Regions from separate parts of the Streptomyces sp. NBC_01515 genome, predicted to be linked through region 2. Evidence: predicted binding sites of a transcription regulator. Region 2 holds the regulator's gene; the other holds the start of a gene.
The links. The regulator HspR, encoded in region 2, represses chaperone genes until heat shock. The targets are predictions, from matches to a motif close to TTGAGNNNNNNNNNCTCAA.

Region 1 (14,619 bases), 1.9 Mb from region 2:
ACGGCGGTGGGCGCGGGCGGCACGGGTGAATCGAGCGGTAGGGGTGGCTGGGGCGGCCCGGGTTGAGGTCGCGGGGGTCTAACTCCCCGCTTGCGTGACCGCGTTCAGCTTCTTCTCCGGTCCCGGGATGCCAAGTCGGCGCTCTTACTGGTCGGTTGCTCCGGTGACCACACGTACGGCGTGGTCGTCGTGATCGCCCGGAACCCCAGTCGGCGCAGGATCGGTGCGCTGTCCTCCGAGGCGTCCACCTGCAGATACCGCACTCCCCGGGCGACGGCGAGAGCGGCTCGGGTGGCCACGAGGGCGCGGTAGATGCCCTTGCCGCGCCACTCGGCGCGGGTCGAGCCGCCCAGCATGTTGGCGAACTCCGTCCCCGGCCGGAAGGCGAGCCAGGCCGCGGAGACCATCTCGCCCTCCGCCTCGACGGCGTAGACGGCCATCTCGTCCGGAGCGGCGGCGATCCGGCCGAGCAGGTCGGTGGCCAGCCAGTTCAGGTCCATGTCCCAGACGGCCGACTGCAGGGCGCCGATCCGCCGCAGGTCCGCCACGGCGCTGACCCGGCGGATCGTGACCCCGTCCGGCAGCACGGGCTCTCCTACGGCCATCTCCTCGGCCAGCCCGATCAGCACGGTCTCCTGTTCCTCGGGCACGAACCCCGCCGCGCGCAGCCGGTCGGTGAGGTCGGCGGGTACGTCGTGGGAGCGGGTCTTCCACTCCACGCTCTCTCCGCGCGCGGCGAAGAAGTCCCGCTGCCGGACGATCAGTTCGTCCAGTTCCTGTCCCTGTACGCCCAGGTCATGCGGCCCGCTCACGAACCCCCGGAACTGGCCGACGATCCGTAGCAGCGGCCCGTCCTTCTCGTACGTCACTCCGACGGGCGGGATGGGTGGGGTGCCGCGCATCTGGTTGTCGTAGGCGGAGAGGAGGGGCTGGGTCTCGGTTTCCGGTTCTGTCACGGGGTGACGGTACGGGGGGTGGTGGTCTTGATGTGCCTTAGGAGGGCGGTGAGTTGGGGGTGGTCGGTGTGGAGTACGACGGTGGGGGCGTCGCTCTCGCGGAGGGCGAGGGTGTCTTGGTCGGTGGCGAGTTCGACGCAGTTCGTGCCGTCTCCGGACCCCGAGTAGGACGACTTCTGCCAGACGATCTCGGACATGTCCCCTCCTTGTCTTCAGTTGCTCTGCGCGAGGGTTCGGATGAACTCCCTCGACTCCTTCACCGGAAGCGCGGCCTTCGTGATGCACTCCATCAGCACACGGTAGTTCGACAGTTGAGTGTGCGCATCGAGGAATTCCGAGCTGCTCGCGGTGTCGATCTGCACCGTGTCGAGCTGCGGAACAGGTCCTGACGCGTACATCGCGGTCAGCCCCGGCAGCGGAAAGCCCCCGGCGCTGAAGGGGATGACGCGAACGGTGATGTTGCGGCGCTGCGAGGACTCGATGAGGACGTTGAGCTGCGTGCGCATGATGTCTGGAGTGCCGAACCGCAGTCGTAGAGCCGCCTCGTGGATGACGAACGTGCAGGCAGGCGGATCCTCGCGGTCCAGGATGTCGCGGCGCCTCAGGCGGTGCGAGAGCCGGCGCCGCACCTCCGCCGAGGGCCACGCGGGCACCGTCTCGGTGATGACGGCGCGGGCGTAGTCCTCGGTCTGGAGCAGGCCGGGCACATGCATGGCCACGAAGACGCGCAGGCTGGTCGCGTGGAACTCCAACTCGGCGAGGTCAAGTCCGCCGCTCGCGATGTGGCCCCGGTACTCCTCCCACCAACCGCGGTTCCTTTCCCCTGCCATCGCGGCCAGGGCTTCCACGTACGCCGTGTTGGGACAGGAGTAGTGGGCGGCAAGCGTATGCACGCGGTCCGGACTGATCCCGAAGCGCGCCAACTCGGTGTTCGTGATGTGAGAACGGTTCGTTCCCATGAGGTCGGCGGCCTCCTGGATCGACATCCCGGAGTCCTCGCGCATGCGGCGCAGTTCGGTGCCCAGTCGCCGCTGCCGTTCCGTGCTGAAGCTCCGAGTGGCCATGGCTGCCCTCCTGTTGGTCGCGGTGCGGTCCGTTCACCCGATCGAGTTAAGGGGATTCCAGTATCGCCATTGTGGTGGCACTTGTTATCTCCTGGGCTCTACGGTGAGTAGCGAACCGGTTACACCGTACCGGTCAACTTCCTCGCGCCCTGGGAGAGTTGCCATGGATGAACGCCTGCCCGAGCCGCCCGCCGAGTGGGAGTACACGCTGCATGTCCCCCACGATCCGCTCGCTCCCGGCATCGCTCGTGCCGCCGTCGGGCTCGTCCTGGACCGGCACGGACTCCCGGAACTCGTCGACACCGCCGTCCTGCTGACCTCCGAACTGCTCTCGAACTCCTGCCGCTACGCGCCGGGCCCGGCCTCCGTGTGCCTCAAGTGGGCGGACAAGCGGCTCCGCGGCAGCGTGTGGGACACCGGGCCGGTGCTGCCGCGCCCCGCCGACTGTCCCGGGCCGGAGTCCGACGGGGGCCGCGGGCTAGCCCTCGTGGAACTGTGCGCCGACGCCTGGGGGAGCTTCGGGATGGGGCCCGCCCAGGGCAAGGTCGTGTGGTTCGAGCTGCTGCGGGACTCGCTGCGCCCTGTGACGGCGTGACGGTGATCGTGCTCCCGGACGCAAGGGAACCCCTTCGCCAGAAATGTGACACGTGAGCCCCGAGTGTCACATTTCCGCGCCCCACCCTCCCCGAGTGCAGGGAAGACCGTGCTGTGAATCCGCGTTGACCTGGGGCGAGGCGGCCGGGAGATGTCTGATCGCTCACGGCGAACACGAGGTGGGGAACAATCGAAGACGCCCAAGCATTGAGTCGGCATAGCTCAACTTGACTGCCTAAGGGGAGATCATGGCTTCGACGTCCACACCGCTCACCCTGCCCGTGCTGCCGCTCGACGACGAGGTCGTGCTGCCCGGAATGGTGGTTCCGCTGGACCTGAACGACACCGATGTACGCGCCGCCGTGGAGGCCGCACAGGCCGCCGCGCGGTCCGAGCCCGGAAAGCCCAAGGTCCTGCTGGTGCCACGGATCGACGGGACCTACGCGAGCACGGGTGTGCTCGGCACCATCGAGCAGGTCGGCCGGCTGGCCGACGGCGACCCGGGTGCGCTGATCCGCGGCCGTAGCCGCGTGAAGATCGGGGCCGGGACCACCGGGCCCGGTGCCGCGCTCTGGGTCGAGGGCACCGCGCTCGACGAGAGCCTGCCCGAACCCTTGCCCGGCTCCGTTTCCGAGCTGGTGAAGGAATACAAGGCGCTGGCCACCGCCTGGCTGCGCAAGCGCGGGGCCTGGCAGGTCGTCGACCGCGTGCAGGCCATTGATGATGTGTCCACGCTTGCCGACAACTCCGGGTACTCGCCCTTCCTCACCACTGAACAGAAGATCGAGCTGCTGGAGACCGCCGATCCGGTGGCCCGGCTGAAGCTCGCCACCCAGCACCTGCGCGACCACCTCGCCGAGCAGGACGTTGCCGAGACCATCGCCAAGGACGTGCAGGAAGGCGTCGACAAGCAGCAGCGTGAGTTCCTGCTGCGGCGCCAGCTCGAAGCCGTCCGCAAGGAGCTGCGCGAGCTCAACGGTGACTCGGCCGAGGGCGAAGAGTCCGATGACTACCGGGCCCGTGTCGAGGCCGCCGATCTTCCCGAGAAGGTCCGCGAGGCCGCGCTCAAGGAGGTCGAGAAGCTGGAGCGGTCCTCCGACCAGTCGCCCGAGGGGTCGTGGATCCGCACCTGGCTGGACACCGTTCTTGAACTGCCTTGGAACGAAAGGACCCAGGACGAGTACGACATCCAGGGCGCCAAGGCGATCCTCGACGCCGAGCACGCCGGTCTGAACGACGTGAAGGAGCGCATCACCGAGTACCTGGCCGTGCGCAAGCGGCGCGCGGCGCGGGGGCTGGGTGTTGTCGGAGGCAGGCGCGGTGGTGCCGTGCTCGCGCTCGTCGGTCCGCCCGGTGTCGGCAAGACCTCGCTCGGTGAGTCCGTCGCGCACGCGATGGGGCGGAAGTTCGTCCGGGTCGCGCTGGGCGGGGTTCGGGACGAGGCCGAGATCCGCGGTCACCGGCGTACGTACGTCGGCGCGCTGCCCGGTCGTATCGTCCGGGCCATCAAGGAGGCCGGGTCCATGAACCCGGTGGTCCTGCTCGACGAGATCGACAAGGTGGGGTCCGACTACCGGGGCGACCCGGCGGCGGCGCTCCTCGAAGTGCTCGACCCCGCGCAGAACCACACCTTCCGCGACCACTACCTGGAGGTCGAACTCGACCTGAGCGATGTGGTGTTCCTCGCGACGGCCAACGTGCTCGAAGCCATCCCGGAGGCACTGCTCGACCGTATGGAACTGGTACGGCTGGACGGTTACACCGAGGACGAGAAGGTCGTCATCGCCCGTGACCACCTGCTCCCGCGCCAGCTGGAGCGGGCGGGGCTCAAGGACGACGAGGTCGTCATCGACGAGAGCGCGCTGCGCAAGCTCGCCGGTGAGTACACCCGTGAGGCGGGTGTCCGCACCCTGGAGCGGTCCGTCGCCCGGCTGCTGCGCAAGATCGCGGCCCAGCACGAACTGGGCCAGCGCGAGCTGCCGTTCACGGTGACCGACGCCGACCTGCGCGCTCTGATCGGACGGCCGCACCACGTGCCCGAGTCCGCCCAGGACCCGGCCGAGCGCCGCACGGCCGTACCCGGTGTCGCCACCGGCCTCGCGGTCACCGGCGCGGGCGGTGACGTCCTCTACGTCGAGGCGTCGCTGGCCGACCCGGAGACGGGCGCGGCGGGCCTGACCCTGACCGGTCAGCTCGGTGACGTGATGAAGGAGAGCGCGCAGATCGCCCTGTCCTTCCTCCGCTCGCACGGCGCCGAACTGGAGCTGCCGGTGGGCGACCTGAAGGACCGGGGCGTGCACATCCACTTCCCGGCGGGTTCGGTGCCGAAGGACGGCCCGAGCGCGGGTGTCACGATGACGACGGCCCTGGCGTCGCTGCTCAGCGGCCGTCTGGTCCGCACGGACGTGGCGATGACGGGTGAGGTCTCCCTGACCGGTCGGGTCCTCCCGATCGGCGGCGTGAAGCAGAAGCTGCTCGCCGCGCACCAGGCCGGGGTCACCACCGTGATCATCCCGAAGCGCAACGAGCCCGACCTGGACGACGTTCCGGCCGAGGTCCTGGACAAGCTCGACGTCCACGCGGTGACGGACGTCCGCCAGGTCCTGGAGCTGGCGCTGGCGCCGGCCACGAACGGCGCGACGTCGGAGGTTCCGGTGGCGGCGTGACGGACGCGACCGGTAGATGAAGGCCCGGGTCCCCTTTCGCGAGGGGGCCCGGGCCTTTGTCGCACGTCTGTGTCCTGGGAAGGGGGTCCGGACGACGCCGTCGGTCCGGGCCTGCGAAATACTGGCGGAGCTGCGGCGATGACGGTGTTTGGCGGAAACTTTCACGATCGGGAAAGCGGACCAATGGGTGCTGACGTGCACAAGGGCGAGGACAGGAACGGCGGCGGGCTTCCCGCGGACGGCGGCGGCCTCTCCGGAGACGGCGGCGCGCTGCCCGTGGGGCCCGACGGGCTCGCCGTCGACCACGAATACCTGTCCCTGGAGCGCGAGTTGACGTTCCTCTTCCGCCGGGCCCGGGCCAACCAGGGCGAGATGGCCCGCGAGGTCCACCCCGACCTGGAGTCCGCCGCGTACGGCCTGCTGGTCCGGCTGGACGAGTACGGGAGGCAGCGCGCCACGGAGCTGGCCGCCTACATCGGCGTCGGCAAGGCCACGATGTCCCGCCAGCTGCGCGCCCTGGAGGACCTGGGCCTGATCGCCCGCGAGCCCGACCCGGCGGACGGCCGCGCCTGGCTGGTCGACCTCACCGACGAGGGCCGCCGCCGGGTCGCCCACGTCCGCGAGGCCCGGCGGGCGCGCTACGTCAGCCAGCTCTCCCACTGGGACCGCCACGAGGTCGCCGAACTGGCCCGCCTGATCCACCAGTTGAACGGCGTCATGGAGAAGTGACACCGGCGTAGGGGCAGTTCACGGTTCGGCGTGCACGGGAGCCGTGACACCGGCGTAGCGGCCGGTCACAGCTCGACGTACACGACCGTCGCGTCGTCGTGCGTCTTGCTCCGCCGCAGATACGTCCGTTCCTCCGCGTCGGCCCGCTCCAGCGCCCGCACCCGGGTCACCAACTCCGGTGCCCCTTCCTTCCGTACGAGGGCGAAGCAGTCCGCCCAGTCGCCCTGGCCGAACTTCTCCACCCACCGCGTCGCCCCGTCCGTGAGGGCGGTGAGGGCCCGGACGTCGGTGCGGGGGAGTGACCCCGTCACCGCGCGGGCCGCGACCGAGGGATCGGCGGCGGCCGTGAAGAAGCCGCCCTCCTTGTTACGGAGCGTGGTGTCGATCATGGCGTCCGTCGCGAGGGCGCTGCGGGGAAGGCGGGAGAGGCGGTCGTCCAGTACGGCGGTCACCTCGCCGGCCGGGGATTCGGCCAGCAGAGCGGAGTCCGAGAGGACCAGGTATTCGACCTCGTGGGGGGACCAGCGGGCCAGCACCACCGTTGTCTGCGGGGTGCGTGGGTGAGAAAGGTCACAGGTGGTGGCGTGGGCCTCAGCTGTTCGGAGGATCGCCCGGGAGAGAATCTCCGAGAGGGTCAGATCCCGGTAGGAAACGGTCAGTTCGGTCAGCGCGCCGCCCAGGCGCGCGGTGTACCAGGGGACCGAATGCAGACAGCCCGTCTCCCCTCTCGGGGGCGTCACACCGTCCAGGACGATCAGCGAACCGCCCTGTCCCGAGGCCGGAAGGCCGACGCTCGCGAAGTCCTCGTTGGGGCGGTCCGGGTCGCCCGGTTCCGACACAAGTTCCGTACGCATACGGCCAGTCTGCACGACCTCTTCACAGGCTCCGCAAAAGCTTGGCACTCATGGTCGAATGGGCGCAGTCGTGCAGGTCAGGCGCCTGGTTTGGGCTGTAATGGATCACTCCGGAAATGCGTGGCGGCGAATCCTGCCAAAGCCCGCCGCTCACGTCCAACCGGCACACGCCGCGCGGGCCTTGGACCGGCCGCCGGAACTTGCCCGCCAACTCCCGTCCGGGGTTCACTCCTTCGGGTGGCGGGCCGGACGATGCGCGGCCACTGCCTACCGGCACTGGGAGGGTCGCCGTACCGGGATGACGGAGCGTCACCCGGGCCCATGGGTATCACGAGTCAGGAATGCGAGCACCGGTGCAGAAGAAGCGGCCGCGGCGCACAGGCAAGCAGACGGCCCCTCAGGGGGGCGCCACCGGTGCCGCCGTGCCCGACCCCGCGGGCAGCGGGCGCCGTACCCACGTACGCAACCGGCTCATCATCGCCGTGGCTGTCGTGGCCGCCGCCATCGCCGCGGCCGGTGTCCCCTCCCTCATCACCGCCTCGGGCCGACTGAGCGACTCCCAGGACCTGGTGACCCTCGCCGGACAGACCCAGGACGCCCTGTCGCTGGCCCACTCCCTCGCCGACGAGCGGGACGCGGTCACCTCCTACATCGCCGCCGGACGCCCCAAGTCCCAGGCGCCCGACGAGGACCACAGCGCCCGCGTCGACCGCCAGGTCGAGGAACTCCGCGCCGACACCGACATCTCCGCCACGCTCCGCTCGGACCTCGACGACGTCGCCGCCGTACGACGGGCCGCGCTCACCGGCAAGAGCAGCGCGCTGGAGGCGCATGCCGCGTACTCCGGTGCCATCACCGAACTGCACCGGCTCGCCGAGCAGTTGGCGGAGAAGATGCCGCCGCGCGCCGGTTCCGGCGCCTACGCGCTCGCCGAACTCGACGCCGCCGTCCAGCAGGCCGCCGCCACCAGGGGACTGCTCCTCGCCGCCCTGAACGTGCCGTCGACCACCGAGACGGTCACCAGCGCCATCACGGGCCTCCCGGTCACCGAGACCACCTCGACCAAGGCCCAGACGAAGGAACGCGACGCCCTCAGCGCCGCCGCCCAGCAGGCCCGGCTGCGCTCCGACGCCGCCCTCGCCGACTTCCGCGACGGTGCGACGAAGGACGCCGTCGCGGGCTACGACTCCACGGTCACCGGGTCCGAGGTCAACTCCGCCGAGAAGTACCTCAGCTCCCTCACCGCCCAACCCACGCTGTCCGACGACCAGTTGGACACCAGCACGAAGAAGCTCGACGCGGCGCTCTCCGCCCGCGTCGACCTGATGCGCGGCGAGGAGTCCGCGCTCTACGTGGACCGCGGCAAGGACCTCGCCCAGCTCCGCGACGACGACGTCAAGGCGCTGGAACTCCGCGTCGCGATCCTCGGCGCCCTCATGCTGCTCGCCGTAGGCATCGCCACCGCGATGGCCCGCACCCTCACCCGCCCCCTCTCCGTCCTGCGCCGCGGCTCGACGCGGCTGGCCGAGGCGGAGGACCCGGGCGCCGAGGAGCCCATCAAGTTCACCGGCCGCAACGACGAGTTCGCCCAGGTCGTCCGCTCGGTCAACGCCCTGCACGCGCACGCCGCCGCCCTCCACGAGCGCATCGCCACCCTGGAGGCCGACCGCAAGCACCTGGTCGGCCAGCGCCAGAAGATGGCCGACGCCCGCGAGGAACTCCGCGCCGAAGTCACCGGCTCCGCCACCCAGCTGGAGCGCCTGCGCACCAGCATCGGCGGCACCTTCGTCAACCTCGCGCTGCGCACCCTGGGCCTCGTCGAGCGCCAACTCGCCGTCATCGAGGGCCTGGAGGAGCGCGAGCAGGACCCCGAGCGCCTCGCCACCCTCTTCAAACTCGACCACTTCGCCACGGTCATGCGCCGCCACAGCGAGAACCTCCTCGTCCTCGCCGGCACCGAACACGTCCAACAGCACGCGGGACCCGTCCCGTTGGTCGACGTGGTCCGCGCGGCGGTCAGCGAGATCGAGCGCTACGAACGCGTCCGCATCTCGGCGCTCCCCCCGCACGCGCACGTGGCGGGCTTCGCGGCCGACGACCTCAGCCACCTGCTGGCCGAACTGATGGAGAACGCCAGCTCGTTCTCCCCGCCGGACGCCCCCGTCGAGATCTCCGGCTGGCTCCTGGAGAACGGCGAGGTCATGCTCTCCGTCCAGGACGAGGGCATCGGCATGACCGACGACCGCATGGCCCGCCTCAACCTCCGCCTCACCGAGTTCGACCCGGAGTCCCCCTACGACCAGGAGGGCGAGGAGGGCCTGGGCCTCGGCCTGTACGTCGTCGCCCGCCTGGCCCACCGCCACGGCGTCCGCGTCCAGCTCCGCGACCAGAAGCAGGGCGGCATCGCGGCGGTCGTGGTCATCCCGAGCGCACTGCTGGCAGGGGCCCCCACCTCGGCGGTCCCGTCCTCCGCCACCCCGGCCCTCGGCGACACCCACTCCTACTCCCTCCCCGGCGCCACCGCAGAGGCCAACTCCAACGTCCTGCACGGCCGTTCGGACCACATGGACCCGTTGGTCGCCCTGGCGGAACAGGCGGTACGCGAGACCCCGTCGGCAACCCCCGCGGAATCCCCGGCGGAGATGACGATGGAGCTTCTGCTGCCGCTGACGGCGGAGGACCGAGCGGCCCCGTCGAGGGACGAACGGCTGGCCGCCGACGGCGAGTTCGCCCCACAGGGGCCACCCGCACCCGACAACGATGCCCGCACGGGCGGTGCGGGTGGGAACAAATTCACGGCTGACGGCGAAGCCGAAGCCGTAGAACACGAACGAGCCCAGGACGAGGACCCGGTAACGGACAAGGGCCTCCCCAAACGCACCCCCAAGATCACCCAACCCGCCCAAGCCCCGCGCCAGCGGACCGGCACCGTGGACGCCGACGCCCTACGCCGCAGACTGGGCGGCTTCCGCTCAGGAGCCTCCGCCGGCTACCGCGACGTAGAAGCGGAGATCGCCGAACAGACCGGCCAGAACCCGGTCCCGGCCCCGCGCAGCGCGACCGCACGATCCGAAGAACCCACGGGGGGCACCGTCGAGGAGGCAAGCAGTTGACCGCGCCCAGTACCTTCGGACTGAGCAGTGAAGCCCGCAACCTGCACTGGCTGCTGAGCAACCTCGTCGAGGAGGTGCCCGGCATCCAGTCGGTCGCGGTCGTCTCCTCCGACGGCCTGCTGCTCCTCTCCTCCGATCCGGGGAGGAACGCCGAGGCCAAGGAAGCCCTCGAAGCCAAGCGCACCGGCCCGCGAGGCTCCGCCGCGGACCTCGCCACCATCGTCTCCGGCATCGGCAGCCTCACCGTCGGCGCCGCGAAGCTGATGGACTCGGGACCGGTGAAGCACACCATGGTCGCGATGGAGGACGGCAGCCTCTTCGTGATGTCGATCAGCGACGGTTCGCTGCTCGGCGTGCACGGCTCCGCGGACTGCGACATGAGCGTCGTGGCGTACCACATGGCACTCTTCGTCGGCCGCGCCGGCCACGTGCTGACGCCCGAACTCCGCAGCGAGCTACGGAAATCCCTCGAAGACGCGACCTCGGGGAGTGCGCGATGAGCCGTACGCCCAACAAGCTCCCGGTGCGCGGCGGCGACCGCAAACCCGCCCGGGTACGCCCCTACTCGCTCACCGGCGGCCGTACCCGATTCGGCCATGTCCTCCTCGTGGAGACCTTCGTGGCGGCGCTCGAAGCCCCGGAGGAACGCAAGGAGTTGACGAACGGTTCCCTCAACACCCGGGTCATGCCGGAGATGCTGGCCATCGTCGAACTCTGCCGCCGTATGCGCACGGTGGCCGAGATCGCCGCGCTGCTGAAGATGCCGCTCGGCGTGGTCCGCGTGCTCCTGAGCGATCTCGCGGACCAGGGAAAGATCCGTGTGTACGGAACCGGAACCGCTCACGGTACGGGCCGTCCTGACCGCGCTCTGCTGGAAAAGGTGCTGAGTGGACTCCGTCGTCTCTGACGCCGCCGCCTACGGCGTCGCCCCGCTCCTCAAGGACGAGAAGCAACTCCTCGACGACGAGGAGCAGTTGCGGCCCTGGCAGAAGGACCGCACGCGCGCGCCCGTCGCCACGAAGATCGTGGTGGCCGGCGGCTTCGGCGTCGGCAAGACCACCATGGTCGGCGCCGTCTCCGAGATCCAGCCCCTCCAGACGGAGGCGCTGATGACCGAGGCCAGCGAGGAGACCGACGACCTCACGGGCACCCCGGACAAGATGACCACGACGGTCGCCATGGACTACGGCCGTCTCACGCTCGACGACGACCTGGTGCTCTACCTGTTCGGTACGCCGGGGCAGCAGCGGTTCTGGTTCATGTGGGACGACCTGGTGCGCGGCGCGATAGGGGCGGTCGTGCTGGCCGACACCCGCCGCCTGAAGGACTGTTTCCCCGCGCTGGACTACTTCGAGAGCTGCGGGCTGCCGTACGTCGTCGCTGTCAACCACTTCGTCGGCAGCGAGCGGTTCGAACCCGACGACGTGCGGGAGGCGTTGACGATCCCCGCGCACGTACCTGTCATGATCATGGATGCGCGGCGGCGGATTTCGGCCATCGAGACCCTGCTCGCGCTCGTCGCCCACGCGCTGGACGTCACCCCCGAGTAGTCCCCGAGCAGCAGTCCCCGAGCAGTCCTCGACCACGACCGGTCGCGACAAAGGAGCCAGCACCCGTATGCGGAAGATACTCGTCGTCGGAGCCGGCCAGTCCGGGCTCCAACTCGCCCTGGGACTCCAGTCGCACGGGTACGAGGTCACCCTGATGTCCAACCGGACGGCGGACGAGATCCGCTCCGGACGCGTCATGTCGACGCAGTGCATGTTCACCACGGCACTGCGGCACGAGCGCGATCTCCAGCTGAACTTCTGGGAGTCCCAGGCCCCGAAGATCGAAGGACTCGGCGTCTCGGTCGCCGCCCCCGGCTCGCACGACCCGGGGCCGACACAGCGCGCGATCGACTGGGTGGGCAAGCTCGACGGGTACGCGCAGTCGGTCGACCAGCGGGTCAAGATGGCCGGCTGGATGGAGACGTTCGCCCAGCGCGGCGGCCAACTGGTCATCCACGGCGCGGCAGTCGGCGACCTCGACTACTTCTCCCGTACGTACGACCTCGTCCTGGTCTCGGCGGGCAAGGGCGAGCTGGTCTCCATGTTCGCCCGCGACCCGGAGCGGTCCCCGTACACGGAGCCGCAGCGCGCCCTGGCCGTCTCCTACGTCCACGGTCTCGGACCGCGCCCGGAGCACCCGGAGTTCGACGCGGTCCGCTGCAACCTGGTGCCCGGCGTGGGCGAGTTGTTCGTGATGCCGACGCTCACCACGTCGGGCCGTGCGGACATCCTGTTCTGGGAGGGCATACCCGGCGGGCCGTTGGACGTCTTCAACGGCGTCAAGGACCCGGCTCAGCACCTCTCCCTGACCCTGGAACTCATGGAGAAGTTCACGCCGTGGGAGTACGAGCGGGCGCGGGGCGTCGAACTGACGGACGCGGGTGGGACGTTGGCCGGGCGGTACGCGCCCACCGTCCGTAACCCCGTCGGCCAACTGCCGGGCGGTGGGCTGGTGTTGGGTGTCGCGGATGTCGTCGTCGCGAACGACCCGATCACCGGGCAGGGGTCCAACTCCGCGTCCAAGTGCGCCGCTTCGTATCTCGCGTCGATTCTTGAGCGCGGGGAGAAGGAGTTCGACGGGGACTGGATGACGGCCACGTTCGAGCGGTACTGGGAGACTGCGCGGCACGTCACCAAGTGGACCAACGCGATGTTGGCTCCGCCGCCGGAGCATATTCTCAACCTCATCGGGGCGGCTGGGCAGTTGCAGCCGGTGGCGGATCGGTTCGCCAACGCGTTTGATGATCCGGCCGATTTTGAGAACTTCTTCTATGAGCCGGAGAAGACCGGGGCGTACCTGGCTTCTGTTGCCGGGGCCTAGTCGCCGTTGGGGTTGTGGGGAGTTGGCGGCTGCGAGTTCGTTGTGGCTGGGCGCGCCCACGCGGCGGAGCCGCACAATGTCTCAGCCCCGCGCCCCTTTAGGTGGGGAATCTGGACGTACTGCTCCGAGGATGGGGTAGGACGCCACGGGTGACACCTGGACCTTCTCGCCTGTGCGGGGGGCTTGCACCACCTGGCCCGCGCCCAAGTACAGCGCCACGTGTGTCGCCTCGGGGAAGTAGATGACCAGGTCGCCGGGGCGGAGTTCGTCGAGCGGGACTCTGGGCAGCTCGGCCCACTGCTCTTGGCTGGTCCTCGGGATTGGCGTCCCCGCGTAGCCCCAGGCCTCGGACGTCAGGCCCGAGCAGTCGTACGTCTTCGGGCCCTCCGCTCCCCACTCGTAGGGCTTGCCCACCTGCTGTACCGCGTAGCGCAACGCCCGGTCGCCCTCTCGGGAGGGTTCGCGGGAGTCGTCGCCCAGGGCGCCTGAAGTGACCAGTTTCTGCTGGGCCTTGTCGATGTCGGTCTTCTCGAAGGCGGCCAGCGCGGTGAGTTGGTCGGGGGTGAGGGACGTGAGGAGCTTCTCGACGTCGGCGAGGCGCTTGCGGACGTCGTCCTGGTCCTTCTTCTGGCGGGCGGCCAGGGTGAGTTGGGTGTCCAGGGCCTTGCGGGCCGCCCGGGCCAGGCCGTCGCTCTTCTTCTCGCTGCCGACCAAACGGCCCACCGTCTCGGCGCGCTCCCGCGCCAACTGGCCGATGACATGGCCCTCGTCGAGCGCGTGCTGGGGATCGTGGGCGAGGAGGAGGCGGACGTACGGGGAGATGGCCGTGCTGTTCTGGTACTGCTCGCGGGCCAGGCGGCCGGCGGCGCCTCGGCTGTCGTGCAGGGTGAGGCGGGCGCGGGAGAGTGCGGAGTCGAGGCGGTCGACCTCGGTGCGCTGCTTCTTCAGCTTCTCCTCGGTGGCGTTGTACGTCTCCGTGGCCTGTTCGGCGTCGCGGTAGAGGGTCTGAAGGTCCGTCAGCAGTTCAGCTACCGGGCGCTGTCCGGGGGCCTGTGGTTCGGGTACGGCCGCGGCGGGCAGCGGGGCGAGGACGGTGCCGGCCGCCACCGTTGCCGTACAGACCAGACGCAGAAGCCTTCCTGACACGTCATCACCTCCGGTGCGCGGCGGGCCTTCCGCCCCGCACCGTGAGCATCAGTCGGGGACGGCGGGTCCGCGCGCCGGGTGTGCGGTTCGGCGTAACCGCGTCACCCGTGGGTGTCGTCCGGCTTGCCGCCCGGCGTGGCGTCTGGCTTGGACCACGGCCACTTGAGTGCACCGCTTCGCTTCCCCTCCGGGTCGTATTCGTACTTCCAGCCCTTGGGGAGGCCGAGCCGTTTGCTGTGGGCGCGGGGGACGCGGCGGTACACGAGGACCGTGGGCGGGCCGCCGGCGTCGTCGGGGACCGGGATGCGGTAGGTCTTCGGCGGGGTGCCGGTGGGGCCGAGCAGGATGGGCAGGGAGCGACCGTCCATCGGGCCGCCCTCGAACGGGGTCTCTTCGCTCTTCACGCCACCAGTGTCAGCCATCCGCCGCGAGGCCCTGGACCAGCGCGGCCGTCTGCGGGTCCCGCCGCGCCGTCACCGACAGCACCGCCCCGAACTGCTCGACCAGCCAGTCCCGCAACTCGTCCAGCGGCGGCTGCTTGTCCTCGTCGAGCCAGATGAGCGACGCGGCTTCTACGGCGGTGATCCACATCCGTACGGTCATGCGGAGGCGGGGTCCGGGGTCGG
Region 2 (14,619 bases):
GCCGTCCATGGAGAGGTAACAGAACGCGGCTACACCGCCGTTGAAGAGGAACAGGAACCACAGCGTCGACGGCTTCGACAGGAACGCCTTGATCTTCGGCTTCTTCGCGATGCGCGAGCCGGCCAGCATCGAGACGGCGATACCGGTGTAGGTGGCGGCGTTCTTCGCCGTACCGTCCAGCACCGCCCCGGAGGCCGTGCTCGCGGCGAGACCACCGACGAAGCACGACCACAGCAGCAGGTTGGCGACGAACGACTTCACGGCGGCGAGCAGCGACTTCACGGGATTTCCTAAGGGAGGAGGGGACGTGATCTCTGCCCTCTACGATTCCGTCACGCGCTCGCCGTCACGAGGGACCGCTCTCCCGGATACATGGTGTACCGCGCTACACCATGGGGATGGGATGGATCGCCGTCAAAGGGGCCTACACGTATGACGAGCCCCGTGCCGGCACCGAGGTCGAGGTTCTGTGGGCTCCGTCGGCACCGGAGCTGGGCGGACGGCAGGGATTCCCCGGTCGCCTTCGTTCTCGTCGTGATCCTCGGGGACAGATGACGGTACGACGACGCCCCGCACCCTTTGGCGAGGGTGCGGGGCGTCGTCGTAGAAGACTGGCTGGTTACTTCACCGGCTGGGGTTCCGGGGCGTTCTCCGGTTCCGCGGTGCCTGCCGGGGGCTCGTCGTCCGACGGCTTCCTGACCGAGTCCAGGAGGAGCTGGGCCACGTCGACCACCTGGATCGATTCCTTGGCCTTGCCGTCGTTCTTCTTGCCGTTGACCGAGTCGGTCAGCATCACGAGGCAGAAGGGGCAGGCCGTCGAGACGATGTCCGGGTTCAGGGAGAGGGCTTCGTCCACGCGCTCGTTGTTGATGCGCTTGCCGATGCGCTCTTCCATCCACATGCGCGCGCCGCCGGCGCCACAGCAGAAGCCGCGTTCCTTGTGGCGGTGCATCTCCTCGTTGCGGAGGCCGGGGACGCTGGCGATGATCTCGCGCGGGGGCGTGTAGATCTTGTTGTGGCGGCCCAGGTAGCAGGGGTCGTGGTAGGTGATGATGCCCTCGACCGGGGTAACCGGGACCAACTTGCCCTCGTCGACGAGGTGTTGGAGCAGCTGGGTGTGGTGGATGACCTCGTAGTCGCCGCCGAGCTGCGGGTACTCGTTGCCGATGGTGTTCAGGCAGTGCGGGCACGTTGCGACGATCTTCTTCGCCGACTTCGGCTTTGCCGACTCGGCCACGACCTTGCCGTCGTCGTCCAGTTCCTCGCCGAACGCCATGTTCAACGCCATGACGTTCTCCATGCCGAGTTCCTGGAACAGCGGCTCGTTGCCGAGCCTCCGCGCCGAGTCGCCCGTGCACTTCTCGTCGCCGCCCATGATCGCGAACTTGACGCCCGCGATGTGGAGGAGTTCCGCGAAGGCCTTCGTCGTCTTCTTGGCGCGGTCTTCCAGCGCGCCCGCGCAGCCGACCCAGTACAGGTACTCGACCTCGGTGAGGTCCTCGATGTCCTGGCCGACGACCGGGACCTCGAACTCGACCTCCTTGAGCCACTCCAGGCGCTGCTTCTTCGCCAGGCCCCAGGGGTTGCCCTTCTTCTCCAGGTTCTTGAGCATCGTCCCGGCCTCGGACGGGAACGCGCTCTCGATCATCACCTGGTAGCGGCGCATGTCGACGATGTGGTCGACGTGCTCGATGTCCACCGGGCACTGCTCGACGCAGGCGCCGCAGGTGGTGCAGGACCACAGGACGTCCGGGTCGATGACGCCGTTCTCTTCGAGGGTGCCGATCAGCGGGCGTTCGGCCTCCGCGAGGGCAGCGGCGGGTACGCCTGCGAGCTGCTCCTCCGTCGCCTTCTCCTCGCCCTCCATCGACTTGCCGCCGCCCGCCAGCAGGTACGGGGCCTTGGCGTGCGCGTGGTCGCGGAGGGACATGATCAGGAGCTTGGGGGACAGGGGCTTGCCCGTGTTCCAGGCGGGGCACTGCGACTGGCAGCGGCCGCACTCGGTGCACGTGGAGAAGTCCAGCAGGCCCTTCCAGGAGAACTGCTCGACCTGGGAGACGCCGAAGACGTCGTCGTCGCCCGGGTCGGTGAAGTCGATCGGCTTGCCGCCCGACGTCATCGGGAGCAGGGCGCCGAGGGAGGTCTCGCCCGTCGCGTTCCGCTTGAACCAGATGTTCGGGAACGCCAGGAAGCGGTGCCAGGCCACGCCCATGTCCGTCTTCAGGGCGACCGTGATCATCCAGATGAAGGAGGTCGCGATCTTCACGCCCGCGAAGAGGTACGTGAGGTTCTGGAGCGTGGAGACGTCCAGGTGCTCCAGCGCCGACACCACGGGGTACGAGATGAAGAAGGACGCCTCGTAGCCGTCGACGTGGTGCTGGGCGCCCTCCAGCGCGTGCAGCATGAAGATGCAGACGCCGACGATGAGGATGACGGCCTCGACGAAGTACGCCTGGCCGAAGTTCGAGCCGGCGAAACGGGACTTGCGGCCCGGCTTGTTCGGCTTGCTCAGCTGGCGGATCACGATCAGGGCGAGGATGCCGAGGACCGTCATCGTGCCGATGAACTCGACGAAGACGTTGTACGGCGCCCACTCACCGATGACCGGCAGCAGCCAGTCTGCCTGGAAGAGCTGGCCGACGGCGTTGACGATCGTCAGCAGCAGCGAGAAGAAGCCCACCGCGACGAACCAGTGTGCGACGCCGACGACACCCCAGCGGTTCATCCGGGTGTGGCCGAGGAACTCCTTGGCCACGGTGACGGTGCGCTGCACGGGCTCGTCGGTGCGGGTGCCCGCTGGCACGTTCTGGCCGAGTCGCATGAAGGTGTAGATCTGCAGGACGGCGCGGGCGAACAGCGCCACACCGACCACGATCAGTACCAGCGACACGATGATCGCGGCGAGTTGCATTTCAGGGCTCCTCGGGCCTGCGAGGGGTCATGGCATTACCGCCCAGCACATTACTAAGCGGTAACTTAATCGGTTCGACCGAGACTACCCCTATCTTGCGTCGCACTGTAGCCAGCCGTGCGGTGATGTGTGTCGCTGAGGGTTGCCTAAAAAGACCTGCTCCGGGCTTGTTCCCGAGCTTGTTACGGTCCGATCGTGTTATTCGTACTGAATTGGTACATTTGCGTCTAATTTGGATCCGTGCTCTACGGGATTCTCGCCGCCACGACCGCCCTGCTCCTCTCCGCCCTCCTCGCCGCACTGCTCCGGGTGCCCGCACTGCGGGCGCGGATCGTCGACCGCAGACGGCGGACGCGTCCGGTACCGCTGCTCGGGGGACTCGCCGTCGCGCTCGCCGTCGTGTCGGTGACCTGGGCGTGCGACTGGACCGGCGTCGCCCCGCTCGGCGACGGCGTCGGCGGGCTGCTGGGCGCCGGGTCCGCCGTGGCCGCGCTCGGGCTCGTCGCCGACGTGTGGCGGCTGAAGACGCGGTTCCTGGTCCTCGGTACGGCCGTGGCGGCGGCCTGTGTCGTGCCGTACGGCGAGATCGGGGTGCCCGGTGGAGTGCTTGCGGCGGTCTGGATCGTGTTCGTCGCCGGTGCCTTCAAGGGGCTCGATCACGCCGACGGGCTCGCGGGGACCGTGGGGGTGGTCACCGCCTTCGGGGTCGGGGCCTGTGCCGCGATGGAAGTGATGGACGGGCTCGCGGTGTTGCTCAGTGTGCTGGCCGCCGCGCTCACCGGGTTCCTGATGCACAACTGGCATCCCGCGCGGATCGCGCTCGGCGCGTGCGGGTCGCTGTTCACGGGGTTCGTGCTCGCCTCGGCCGCCGTGGTCACGCAGGCCGGGCGCGGGTTCGCGTCCGGTGCGGGCGTGCTGTTCGCGCTCACCGCCGTCGCGAGTGCGGATGCCGTACTGGTGTTGCTGTCGCGACGGCTCGCCGGGCGGGCGTTGCTGCGGGGCGGGCCCGACCATCTCGCCCATCGGCTGCGGCGGTTGGGGCTCACTCCGCAGGGCGCGGTGGTGGTCCTGGCGGTCGGGGGGTTCTCCGGAGTGCTCGTCGGGGTGCTCGTGCACAACGGGTGGGTGGGCGAATCCGCCGTCGTGTGGGTGGCGGGCGGGGCCCTGCTCGTCGTGTTCGGACTGCTTAAAGTCAGCGTCTACGGGGCACGACGTACCGCGTCCACGCAGGTCAGGGCGCAGTTGCGTGTAAGGAACGGATAAGAGTTGAGCCTGGTCGACTCAGCTCTGTTGACCCAGCGGTGAGTCTCGTGCACACTTGAGTCCGTTCCACTCAAGTCATTGCTGGAGGAATCAACCATGGCACGTGCGGTCGGCATCGACCTGGGCACGACTAACTCCGTCGTCAGCGTTCTTGAAGGCGGCGAGCCCACCGTCATCACCAACGCAGAGGGCGCCAGGACCACGCCGTCCGTCGTCGCCTTCGCCAAGAACGGCGAGGTGCTCGTCGGAGAGGTGGCCAAGCGCCAGGCGGTCACGAACGTTGACCGGACCATCCGTTCCGTGAAGCGCCACATGGGCACGGACTGGAAGATCGAGCTGGACGGCAAGAGCTTCAACCCGCAGCAGATGAGCGCCTTCATCCTGCAGAAGCTGAAGCGCGACGCCGAGGCCTACCTGGGCGAGAAGGTGGCCGACGCGGTCATCACCGTCCCGGCGTACTTCAACGACTCCGAGCGCCAGGCGACGAAGGAGGCCGGCGAGATCGCGGGCCTGAACGTCCTGCGCATCGTGAACGAGCCGACCGCCGCGGCGCTGGCGTACGGCCTCGACAAGGACGACCAGACGATCCTCGTCTTCGACCTCGGTGGCGGCACCTTCGACGTGTCCCTCCTGGAGATCGGCGACGGCGTCGTCGAGGTGAAGGCCACGAACGGCGACAACCACCTCGGTGGTGACGACTGGGACCAGCGGGTCGTCGACTACCTGGTGAAGCAGTTCGCCAGCGGTCACGGCGTGGACCTGGGCAAGGACAAGATGGCCCTGCAGCGTCTGCGCGAGGCTGCCGAGAAGGCCAAGATCGAGCTGTCCAGCTCCACCGAGACCTCGATCAACCTGCCCTACATCACGGCGTCCGCCGAGGGCCCGCTGCACCTGGACGAGAAGCTCACCCGCGCCCAGTTCCAGCAGCTGACGGCCGACCTGCTGGAGCGCTGCAAGACGCCGTTCCACAACGTCATCAAGGACGCCGGCATCTCCATCAACGAGATCGACCACGTCGTCCTCGTCGGTGGCTCCACGCGTATGCCCGCCGTCGCCGAGATCGTCAAGGAGCTGACCGCCGGCCAGGACGCCAACAAGGGCGTCAACCCGGACGAGGTCGTCGCCATCGGCGCGTCCCTCCAGGCCGGTGTCCTCAAGGGTGAGGTCAAGGACGTCCTGCTCCTCGACGTGACCCCGCTGTCCCTCGGTATCGAGACCAAGGGAGGGATCATGACCAAGCTCATCGAGCGCAACACCACGATCCCGACCAAGCGGTCCGAGATCTTCACCACCGCCGAGGACAACCAGCCCTCCGTGCAGATCCAGGTCTACCAGGGCGAGCGCGAGATCGCGGCGTACAACAAGAAGCTCGGGATGTTCGAGCTGACCGGTCTGCCGCCGGCCCCGCGCGGTGTCCCGCAGATCGAGGTCTCCTTCGACATCGACGCCAACGGCATCATGCATGTCACGGCCAAGGACCTCGGCACCGGCAAGGAGCAGAAGATGACCGTCACCGGCGGCTCCTCGCTGCCGAAGGACGAGGTCGACCGCATGCGCCAGGAGGCCGAGCAGTACGCGGACGAGGACCACCGTCGCCGCGAGGCCGCCGAGTCCCGCAACCAGGGCGAGCAGCTCGTCTACCAGACGGAGAAGTTCCTCAAGGACAACGAGGACAAGGTCCCCGGCGAGGTCAAGACCGAGGTCGAGGCTGCCGTCGAGGAGCTGAAGGCCGCGCTCAAGGGCGAGGACACCGCCGAGATCCGCACCGCCACCGAGAAGGTCGCCGCGGTCTCGCAGAAGGTCGGCCAGGCCATGTACGCCGACGCCCAGGCCACCCAGGCCGCGGGCGGCGACGCCCCGGGTGCCGAGGCGCCCAAGGCGGACGACGACGTGGTGGACGCCGAGATCGTGGACGACGAGCGCAAGGACGGTGCCGCGTGACGGAGGAGACTCCGGGCTTCGACGAGAAGCCCGACGTCCCTTCCGGCGCCACCCCCGACGACGCCGAGCCGCAGGCCGCCTCCCCCTCCAGCAGTGGGGAGGGGGCGGCCCCGGCAGGGGACGCAAGTGCACAGATCGCCGGTCTGACGGCCCAGCTGGACCAGGTGCGCAAGGCGCTCGAAGAGCGCACCGCGGACCTCCAGCGCCTCCAGGCCGAGTTCCAGAACTACCGCCGCCGGGTCGAGCGGGACCGCATCGCGGTCAAGGAGATCGCCGTGGCGAACCTCCTCACCGAGCTGATGCCGACGCTCGACGACATCGGCCGCGCGCGGGAACACGGCGAACTGGTCGGCGGTTTCAAGTCGGTGGCGGAATCCCTGGAGACCGCCGCGGCGAAGATGGGGCTGCAGCAGTTCGGCAAGGAGGGCGAGCCCTTCGACCCGACGATCCACGAGGCCCTCATGCACTCGTACGCGCCGGACGTCACCGAGACGACCTGCGTGGCGATCCTTCAGCCCGGGTACCGCATCGGCGAGCGCACCATCCGCCCTGCGCGGGTGGCCGTGGCCGAGCCGCAGCCCGGCGCCGCGGGGACCGGCAAGGCGGAGGACGAGTCCGAGGCCGCCGACGAGAAGGACAACGGCCCTGAAGAGGGCTGACGCAGCTGACGCACCGAGCGGACAGAAGGAGGGACGTCGAGGATGAGCACCAAGGACTTCATCGAGAAGGACTACTACAAGGTCCTCGGCGTCCCCAAGGACGCCACCGAGGCCGAGATCAAGAAGGCGTACCGGAAGCTCGCCCGCGAGTTCCACCCGGACGCCAACAAGGGCAACGCCAAGGCCGAGGAGCGCTTCAAGGAGATCTCCGAGGCCCACGACATCCTCGGTGACCCCAAGAAGCGCAAGGAGTACGACGAGGCCCGCTCCCTCTTCGGCAACGGCGGCTACCGCCCGGGGCCGGGCGGCGCGGGCGGCGGCAACTTCAACTTCGACCTGGGCGACCTCTTCGGAGGCGGCGCCCAGGGCGGTGGTGGCGCCGGGGGAGCCGGCGGCTTCGGCGGCGGGATCGGTGACGTCTTCGGCGGCCTGTTCAACCGCGGCGGCACGGGCACGACCCGTACCCAGCCCCGGCGCGGCCAGGACATCGAGTCCGAGGTCACGCTCAGCTTCACGGAGGCCATCGAAGGGGCCACGGTCCCGCTGCGGATGTCCTCGCAGCAGCCCTGCAAGGCCTGTTCGGGCACCGGCGACAAGAACGGCACACCGCGCGTGTGTCCGACCTGCGTCGGCACCGGGCAGGTCGCGCGTGGCTCCGGCGGCGGTTTCTCGCTCACGGACCCGTGCCCGGACTGCAAGGGCCGCGGCCTGATCGCCGAGCACCCGTGCATCGAGTGCAAGGGCAGCGGACGCGCCAAGTCCTCGCGGACCATGCAGGTCCGGATCCCCGCGGGGGTCACGGACAGCCAGCGCATCCGGCTGCGCGGCAAGGGCGCACCGGGTGAACGGGGCGGCCCCTCAGGGGACTTGTACGTCATGGTGCACGTAGACGCGCACCCCGTGTTCGGCCGCAAGGAAGACAACCTCACGGTGACGGTCCCGGTGACGTTCGCCGAGGCGGCACTCGGCGGCGAGGTCAGGGTGCCCACCCTGGGCGGCCCGCCGGTGACGCTGAAGCTGCCCCCGGGCACGCCCAACGGCCGGACGATGCGCGCCCGCGGCAAGGGCGCGGTCCGCAAGGACGGCACCCGGGGTGACCTCCTTGTGACTGTCGAGGTGAGTGTCCCGAAGGACGTCACGGGGAATGCTCGTGACGCACTGGAGGCGTATCGAGAGGCGACCGCGGGCGAGGACCCGCGGGCGGAGCTGTTCCAGGCCGCGAAGGGAGCATGAGAGTGATGGACGGCCGTCGACGCAACCCGTACGAGCTGACCGAGGAGACCCCGGTCTACGTCATCTCGGTGGCGGCCCAGCTCTCCGGCCTGCACCCGCAGACGCTGCGCCAGTACGACCGCCTCGGCCTGGTCTCCCCGGACCGCACGGCTGGGCGTGGTCGCCGTTACTCGGCCCGCGACATCGAACTGCTGCGCACCGTCCAGCAGTTGTCGCAGACCGAGGGCATCAACCTGGCCGGCATCAAGCGCATCATCGAGCTGGAGAACCAGGTGGTCGCGCTCCAGCAGCGCGTCGCGGAACTCCAGTCGGCGGTCGAGGGCGCGGCGGCCACGATGCAGCAGCGCGAGGCCGCGGTGCACGCGTCGTACCGGCGCGACCTGGTCCCGTACCAGGAGGTCCAGCAGACCAGCGCGCTGGTGGTGTGGCGGCCGAAGCGGCAGCAGTCCTCGGACTGACGTCCACTCACTCGCGGATGGGGCCCGGAGGATCAACCTCCGGGCCCCATCCGCATGTTCAGGGCGTCAGGGCGTCAGGGCGTCAGGGCCGCCCGGACGGGCGAGGTGCGACTGGCCGTCGCGGCGGCGGTGGCCGTCGCGTGTCCGGCCGGGTTCTGGCCGGGTTCTGGCCGGGTTCATTCGGTCCTCTGCCGGATCGGTACGGCAGGGGGTGGCCGCTGATGATCACGACTCGTGGGGAAAAGAGTTGGTTGTGCGGATCTTTGCCTTCTCATGAACTCCCGTTGAGTGGAGGGTCCGTAAAGAGCGTTTGGATGGGGTTCCGCAGCGTCTCCACATACCAAACGGAACGTGGCGTTGCCATCTCGTTAAGTAGTTCCGCTTGACGCCGGTGGTCGTGGCCGCGTTGGCTTTTCAGTCACCTGGGTTGCAATGCTGCACCCACGTCCGCACGGCACCAGAAGTGAGCTCCCAATGCGTCGTATCGCCATATCCGTGGCCGCGTCCTCGCTGGCCCTCCCCCTGGCCGCCTGTGGCGTGCTCAACTCGTCGGGGAGCAGCACGGACGCGACTCCGGCGAAGGGCAACGACATCACGGTGGGGGTGCTGATGCCGGAGAAGACGAACACGCGGTACTCGGAGTTCGACTTCCCGATCATGAAGGCGAAGATCCAGGAACTCACCTCGAACAAGGGCAAGGCCGACTACGAGAACGCCGGTGGCGTCGCGGCCACGCAGGACAAGCAGATGCAGAAGATGATCGACGAGAAGGTCGACATCATCGTGCTCGACGCCGTCGACTCGCACGCGATCCGGACCATGGTGAAGAAGGCCAAGACCGCGGGCATCCCGGTCATCGCCTACGACCGGCTGGCCGAGGGCCCGATCGACGCGTACGTCTCCTTCGACGGCGAACTGGTCGGCGAGGTGCAGGGCCGCTCCCTGGTCGAGGCGCTGGGCAGCAACGTGGACACCTCCGACAAGATCGTGATGATCAACGGCTCGCCGACCGACCCCAACGCCGCGGTGTTCAAGGGCGGGGCGCTGTCCGAGCTGCAGGGCAAGGTGACGATCGCCGAGAGCTACAACACCAAGGCCTGGGACCCGGTCGTGGCCCAGCAGGAGATGACCGAGGCGATCGACAAGCTCGGCAAGAACAACATCGCCGCGGTGTACTCCGCGAACGACGCGATGGCCGGCGGCATCATCAAGGCCCTGAAGAACGCGGGCCTGACGAAGATCCCGCCCGTCACCGGCCAGGACGCCGAACTCACCGCCGTGCAGCGGATCGTCACCGGCGAGCAGTACATGAGCGTCTACAAGCCGTACCCCGACCTCGCCGAGGCCGCCGCGAAGATCGCGGTCGCCAAGGTCCAGGGCAGGGACATCGAGTTCGACGCCCTCACCCGTGACACGGTCGACAGCCCCACGAACAAGAAGATCCCCTCGCAGCTGGTGTCCGTGGTCGCGCTGACCCGGGACAACATCAAGTCGACGGTGGTCGCGGACGGGATCTACAAGATCTCCGACATCTGCACGGCCGACTACAAGTCGGCGTGCGAGGCGCACGGGTTGAAGTAGGTCGGCTTCGACCGGGCGCCTCGACGGCGTCCGGGACGCCGTCGCTGCCCGTGTACGCGACTCCGGCCGCGGGTACCTCGCCGGGTCTCAGCCGCGGGACTTGAGGTGCCGCAGCAGGGCGGCGAGGCCCTCGGGGGCGGCGGCGAGGGTGACGTCCGGGGTGTCGCTCTCGCGGAGGCGGATCGTTTTGTCCGGGGTGGCGGCGATGTAGACGCACTCGCCCTCGGGGCCGCCACTGAAGGTCGACTTCTGCCAGGCGAGTTCAGTCATCGGGGCCTCCCTAGAGGGTGTAGAGCACATGCTGGATGAGTGCCAGCGAGTCCTTCACCGAGTGTGTTTCTGGGGCCAACGATACGTCGACGGGGGCGAGGGCGTTCTTCGACAGGTACCGGAACAGCCCTTCGTATCGGCCCAGGCTCTGCCTGTCACCCAAGTACGTGAGGCCGAGGGGCAGTTCGAGCAGTACGGTGCCCAACTCCGGGACTCCTGGGATGGCGTGGACGAAGTTGCCGCTGAGGGCGGGGTGCGCCTGGGCGGTGAACGGATAGATCTGGATGGTGACGTTGGGCAGCCGCGCGAGTTCGATGAGGTGCAGCAACTGCTCTCGGACCACGCTGACTCCACCGAACCGTAGGTGCAGAGCGGACTCGTGGATCACGGCATGCACGGAGGGCGGGTCCTCACGGGTGAGAACGCGTTGCCGCTCCATACGGAACTCCAGCGCGCCTTCGCTCCGTTCGAAGCCCAGACCCGGGGTGGCGAAGATGGCTCGGGCGTAGTCGGCCGTCTGGAAGAGCCCCGGGATCAACATCGACTGGTGCATTCGAAGGGCCGTGCAACTCGCTTCCAGCTCGGCCGTGTTGAGCGCATCCAGGCTGCGGCGCTTCTTGTAGGAGCTCCACCAGCCCTTGCCGGTTGCCTCGGACATGGCGACCAGAGCCTCGACATGTGCCTTATTTGTACAACCGTAGAGGTCGCAGAACTCACGGAGTCGTGGGGTCAGGACGGTTGTCTTGCCCGTCTCGATCTGGCTCAGCTGAACGCGGCCCATGCCGATCCGCCCGGCCGCTTCACCGCCCGCCAACCCTGCCTGTTCGCGCAGGTGTTTGAGCTCGAAGCCGAGTCGCCGCTGGCGCTCGCTGATGGTGGTGCGTAGTCCCACGCGTCTCTCCTTGCCGGGGTATCCAAAGTCTGCCCTGGTGGTGGGAGTTGGTCCACCGATTCGGCGATTAGGTTGTTAATGAAATACCTCACGCGCTACCTTGAGTGCGGAAGTGGTCACGTACCGAAACCACTCAACTCCCCCTGCCCATAAGCCGACAGAGCACCCGCACCCCACCGCCCCGCCCAACTCACCCACGACTACAGCCTGTTCGCCCCGGCCGACGCCACCGCACCCCGCGTCTGCCGGGACTTCGTACGCGCCGTCCTCTTCACCCACGACCGCGAATCCCTCGTCATGCCGGCGGCGTTGTGCACCTCGGAACTCGTCACCAACGTCCACCTGCACACGAAGGGTTCCGCGATGATCCGCCTCCGGCTGGGCCCGGCCCGGCTCCGGGTCAGTGTCCTCGACGAGAGTCCGGACCCGCCCGTGGTCGCGCAGTCCACCGCCGGAGTGATCGCCTGCTGGGGGCGGGGGCTCGCCCTCGTCGCGGAGATGGCGGACACGTGGGGCGTCGCCGACGGGAGGGCGGGGCGGTTCGCGAAGGGGGTGTGGTTCGAGCTGGGTGGGAGTGGTGGATCGTTCCGCTTTCGGTCGGACGGGTGAAGCGGGTTTATCAGAACTCCCCGAGGGCTACCGCGCCGAGATCATCGAGGGAGTCATCGAGGTGTCGCCCACCGGCCGCCTTCCGCATGCCCGGGTTGTCAACCGTCTGCGTAGCGCCTCCCCCGGGAAGAGCGACCAGGACCGTGACCGCATCCGCAGGCGCCGCGAGTACGCCCGCGCCGGCATCCCCATGTACGTCCTCATCGACGACTACGACGGCCAGGGCGCCGTAACCCTCTTCACTGGCCCCGCCCCGACAAGGCCGACTGGGAGGACATCCACCGCGTCCCCTACGGCACCGAGGTCGAGATCCCGGACGGCCCCGCCAAGGGCTTCGTGACCGGTGAGGCGATCACCGGCCCGAAGCGGGGCTGAGACAGGGCGCGACCCCGGTACGACCCTGGGGCTATGCCACCCGCGTGAACTCCACCGTCACCTCCGGCGGTCCGCCCGCCACCCCCCGGTAGATCCCCTTGTGCGGGGTCACGTCGTCGTAGTCGCGCCCCCGGCCCACCACCACGTGGGACTCGTCGGGCCGGGTGCGGTTGGTGGGGTCGTAGCCGCACCAGTCGCCCGCCCAGTACTCGACCCAGGCGTGGCTCTGGCCGGCCACCGGGCGGTGCAGCTCCGCCTCGCGCTCCGGGTGGAGATAGCCCGAGACGTAGCGCGTGGGCAGGCCGAGGCCCCGCAGCAGCGCGATGGTCACGTGGGCGATGTCCTGGCAGACGCCGGCGCCCTGTTCCCAGGCCTCGGCGGCGGACGTGTTCACGCCGGTGACGCCCGGGAGGTACGCCACCCGGTCGGCGACCAGTGCCGAGACCGCGACCGCCGTCTCGTGCGGGTCGAGGCCGACCGCCGCCTTGCGTGCCTTCTTCAGCAGCTTGGGCGGGACCGTCGTACGGACCGTGGGGCCGATGAACTCCAACAGGCGTGAGTTCGTGGTCCGTTCGGTCACCTCCTGCCAGCTGGGGGAGGGGCCGAGCAGTTCCGGCGGGGACGTCTCGACCAGGCTCGACGCGGTGATCGTGAGGTCCGCGTGCGGGTCCATCAGGTCGAAGCCGGTGACCTGGGTGCCCCAGTAGTCCCAGTACGACCAGGTGGGGGTCGTGGGGTTCACGGTCACCCGCGCGTCCAGTGTCGTCTGGCCGGGGAGCGTGAGCGGGGTCATCCGCACCTCGTTGTGGGAGGAGACGGCCGCCTGGGCGTACGACACGCGGGTGGTGTGGCGGATGCGAAGCCTCCGGGTCATCTCAGGCTCCTTCCTGGGCCCACTCGACGGGCCCCTGGTACGGGAAGAACAACTCCGCGACCGCCTCCGCCGAGGCCATGCAGGCGTGCTGCAAGTCCTTGAGGAGGGCGGGGAGTTGTTCCTCCAAGGCGTGCGAGTCCAGGTATTCGAGGCGGGTGCGGAGCCGGCCGATGGGGCGGCGCGCCGGGTCCTGGCGCTGGCGGCCGAGCGCCGTGAGGCACTCCTCGGCCGTCGTGAGCGCGTGCAGCGCCGAGCGGGGGAAGTCCCGGTCCAGGAGCAGGAATTCGGCCACGCGTGGGGTGTCCCCGAAGCCGCCGTACACCCGCGCGTACGCCTCGTCGGCGCCGCTCGCGCTCAGCAGCGTCGGCCAGTCGGGCGCGTGCGCCGCGTCCAACACCCGTACCGACAGCAGCCGTACGGTCATGTCCACCCGCTCAAGGCTGCGGCCCAGGACGACGAAACGCCAGCTGTCGTCGCGGCTCATCGTCGAGTCCGCGAGGCCGAAGAACAACGCGGCGCGTCTGCGCACGAGTTCGAGATAGGCGTAGGGGCCCGTACGGCGGGCCGCGAGGCGTTGGTCGGCCAGGGCGTGCCAGGTGGAGTTGAGGCACTCCCACATCTCCGAGGAGACGGCTTCCCGGGCGCTGCGGGCATTCAGCCGGGCGGCGCCGAGCGCGCCCTCGATGGAGCAGGTGGACCGGGCGTCGAAGGCGAGCTGGTCCAACACCCGCTGCATGTCGACGCGTTGACCGCCCGCGTCGACCCCGAGGATCGCGTACAGCGACCGGCACGCCACGTCCTCGTCGCGCCAGGGGTCCTCCAGCAGGCGGTGCAGATAGGCGTCGAGGATGCGCCCGGTGGTGTCGGCGCGCTCGACATAACGGCCCGTCCACGTCAGGGCCTCGGCTATCCGGGAGAGAATCACGTCGTTCACTGCTGCGCCCCTTCCTCTACGAGCGTGGGGTTGCCGTCGGGGCCGAGCTGGCGGGGTGCCACCTCGGGCAGTTCGCCCTCCGGGAAGAGTGACGCGGGCTGTTCGGCGGGGCCCTCCGCGAGCACCCAGGTGTCCTTGGAGCCGCCGCCCTGGCTGGAGTTGACGATCAGGTTGCCCTCCTGGAGGGCGACGCGGGTGAGTCCGCCGGGCAGCACCCAGACGTCGGTGCCGTCGTTCACGGCGAACGGGCGCAGGTCGATGTGGCGCGGGGCCATGCGTTCGCCCGCGAGGGTGGGGGAGGTGGACAGGGCGACCGGCCGCTGGGCGATCCAGCCGCGCGGGTCGGCGGCCACGGCTTTGCGAGTGCGTTCGATGGTCTTCGCGTCCGCCTTGGGCCCGATGACGATGCCCATGCCGCCCGCGCCGTCCACCGGCTTCACGACCAGCTGGTCGATCTGGTCGAGGACCGCCTCCAACTGGCCCGGCTCGTCGGGCCGGTAGGACTCCACGTTGGGGAGAACCGGTTCCTCGGAGAGGTAGTAGCGGATGAGGTCGGGGACGTAGGTGTAGAGGAGCTTGTCGTCGGCGATCCCGTTCCCTACCGCGTTCGCGAGTGTGA

Region 1: the regulator HspR is predicted to act here: its motif matches at 2,822-2,840, upstream of lon (endopeptidase La).

The regions. Positions count from the first base shown of each region.
Region 1 covers NZ_CP109416.1:7,525,086-7,539,704, forward strand. The annotation lists gene OG407_RS34220 (rhomboid-like protein) at 1-82, shown strand, start outside; gene OG407_RS34225 (GNAT family N-acetyltransferase) at 105-902, opposite strand; gene OG407_RS34230 (DUF397 domain-containing protein) at 953-1,153, opposite strand; gene OG407_RS34235 (helix-turn-helix domain-containing protein) at 1,169-2,020, opposite strand; gene OG407_RS34240 (ATP-binding protein) at 2,184-2,615, shown strand; gene lon (endopeptidase La) at 2,863-5,280, shown strand; gene OG407_RS34250 (MarR family winged helix-turn-helix transcriptional regulator) at 5,464-6,009, shown strand; gene OG407_RS34255 (protein phosphatase 2C domain-containing protein) at 6,075-6,863, opposite strand; gene OG407_RS34260 (nitrate- and nitrite sensing domain-containing protein) at 7,205-9,976, shown strand; gene OG407_RS34265 (roadblock/LC7 domain-containing protein) at 9,973-10,476, shown strand; gene OG407_RS34270 (DUF742 domain-containing protein) at 10,473-10,883, shown strand; gene OG407_RS34275 (GTP-binding protein) at 10,864-11,526, shown strand; gene OG407_RS34280 (styrene monooxygenase/indole monooxygenase family protein) at 11,594-12,847, shown strand; gene OG407_RS34285 (C40 family peptidase) at 12,929-13,993, opposite strand; gene OG407_RS34290 (hypothetical protein) at 14,095-14,415, opposite strand; gene OG407_RS34295 (TetR/AcrR family transcriptional regulator) at 14,408-14,619, opposite strand, start outside.
Region 2 covers NZ_CP109416.1:5,579,409-5,594,027, reverse strand. The annotation lists gene OG407_RS24920 (hypothetical protein) at 1-282, opposite strand, end outside; gene OG407_RS24915 ((Fe-S)-binding protein) at 620-2,911, opposite strand; gene OG407_RS24910 (MraY family glycosyltransferase) at 3,152-4,174, shown strand; gene dnaK (molecular chaperone DnaK) at 4,271-6,115, shown strand; gene grpE (nucleotide exchange factor GrpE) at 6,112-6,774, shown strand; gene dnaJ (molecular chaperone DnaJ) at 6,817-8,007, shown strand; gene OG407_RS24890 (heat shock protein transcriptional repressor HspR) at 8,013-8,465, shown strand; gene OG407_RS24885 (sugar ABC transporter substrate-binding protein) at 8,940-10,046, shown strand; gene OG407_RS24880 (DUF397 domain-containing protein) at 10,134-10,316, opposite strand; gene OG407_RS24875 (helix-turn-helix domain-containing protein) at 10,327-11,208, opposite strand; gene OG407_RS24870 (ATP-binding protein) at 11,506-11,817, shown strand; gene OG407_RS24865 (transglutaminase domain-containing protein) at 12,224-13,066, opposite strand; gene OG407_RS24860 (alpha-E domain-containing protein) at 13,068-14,000, opposite strand; gene OG407_RS24855 (circularly permuted type 2 ATP-grasp protein) at 13,997-14,619, opposite strand, start outside.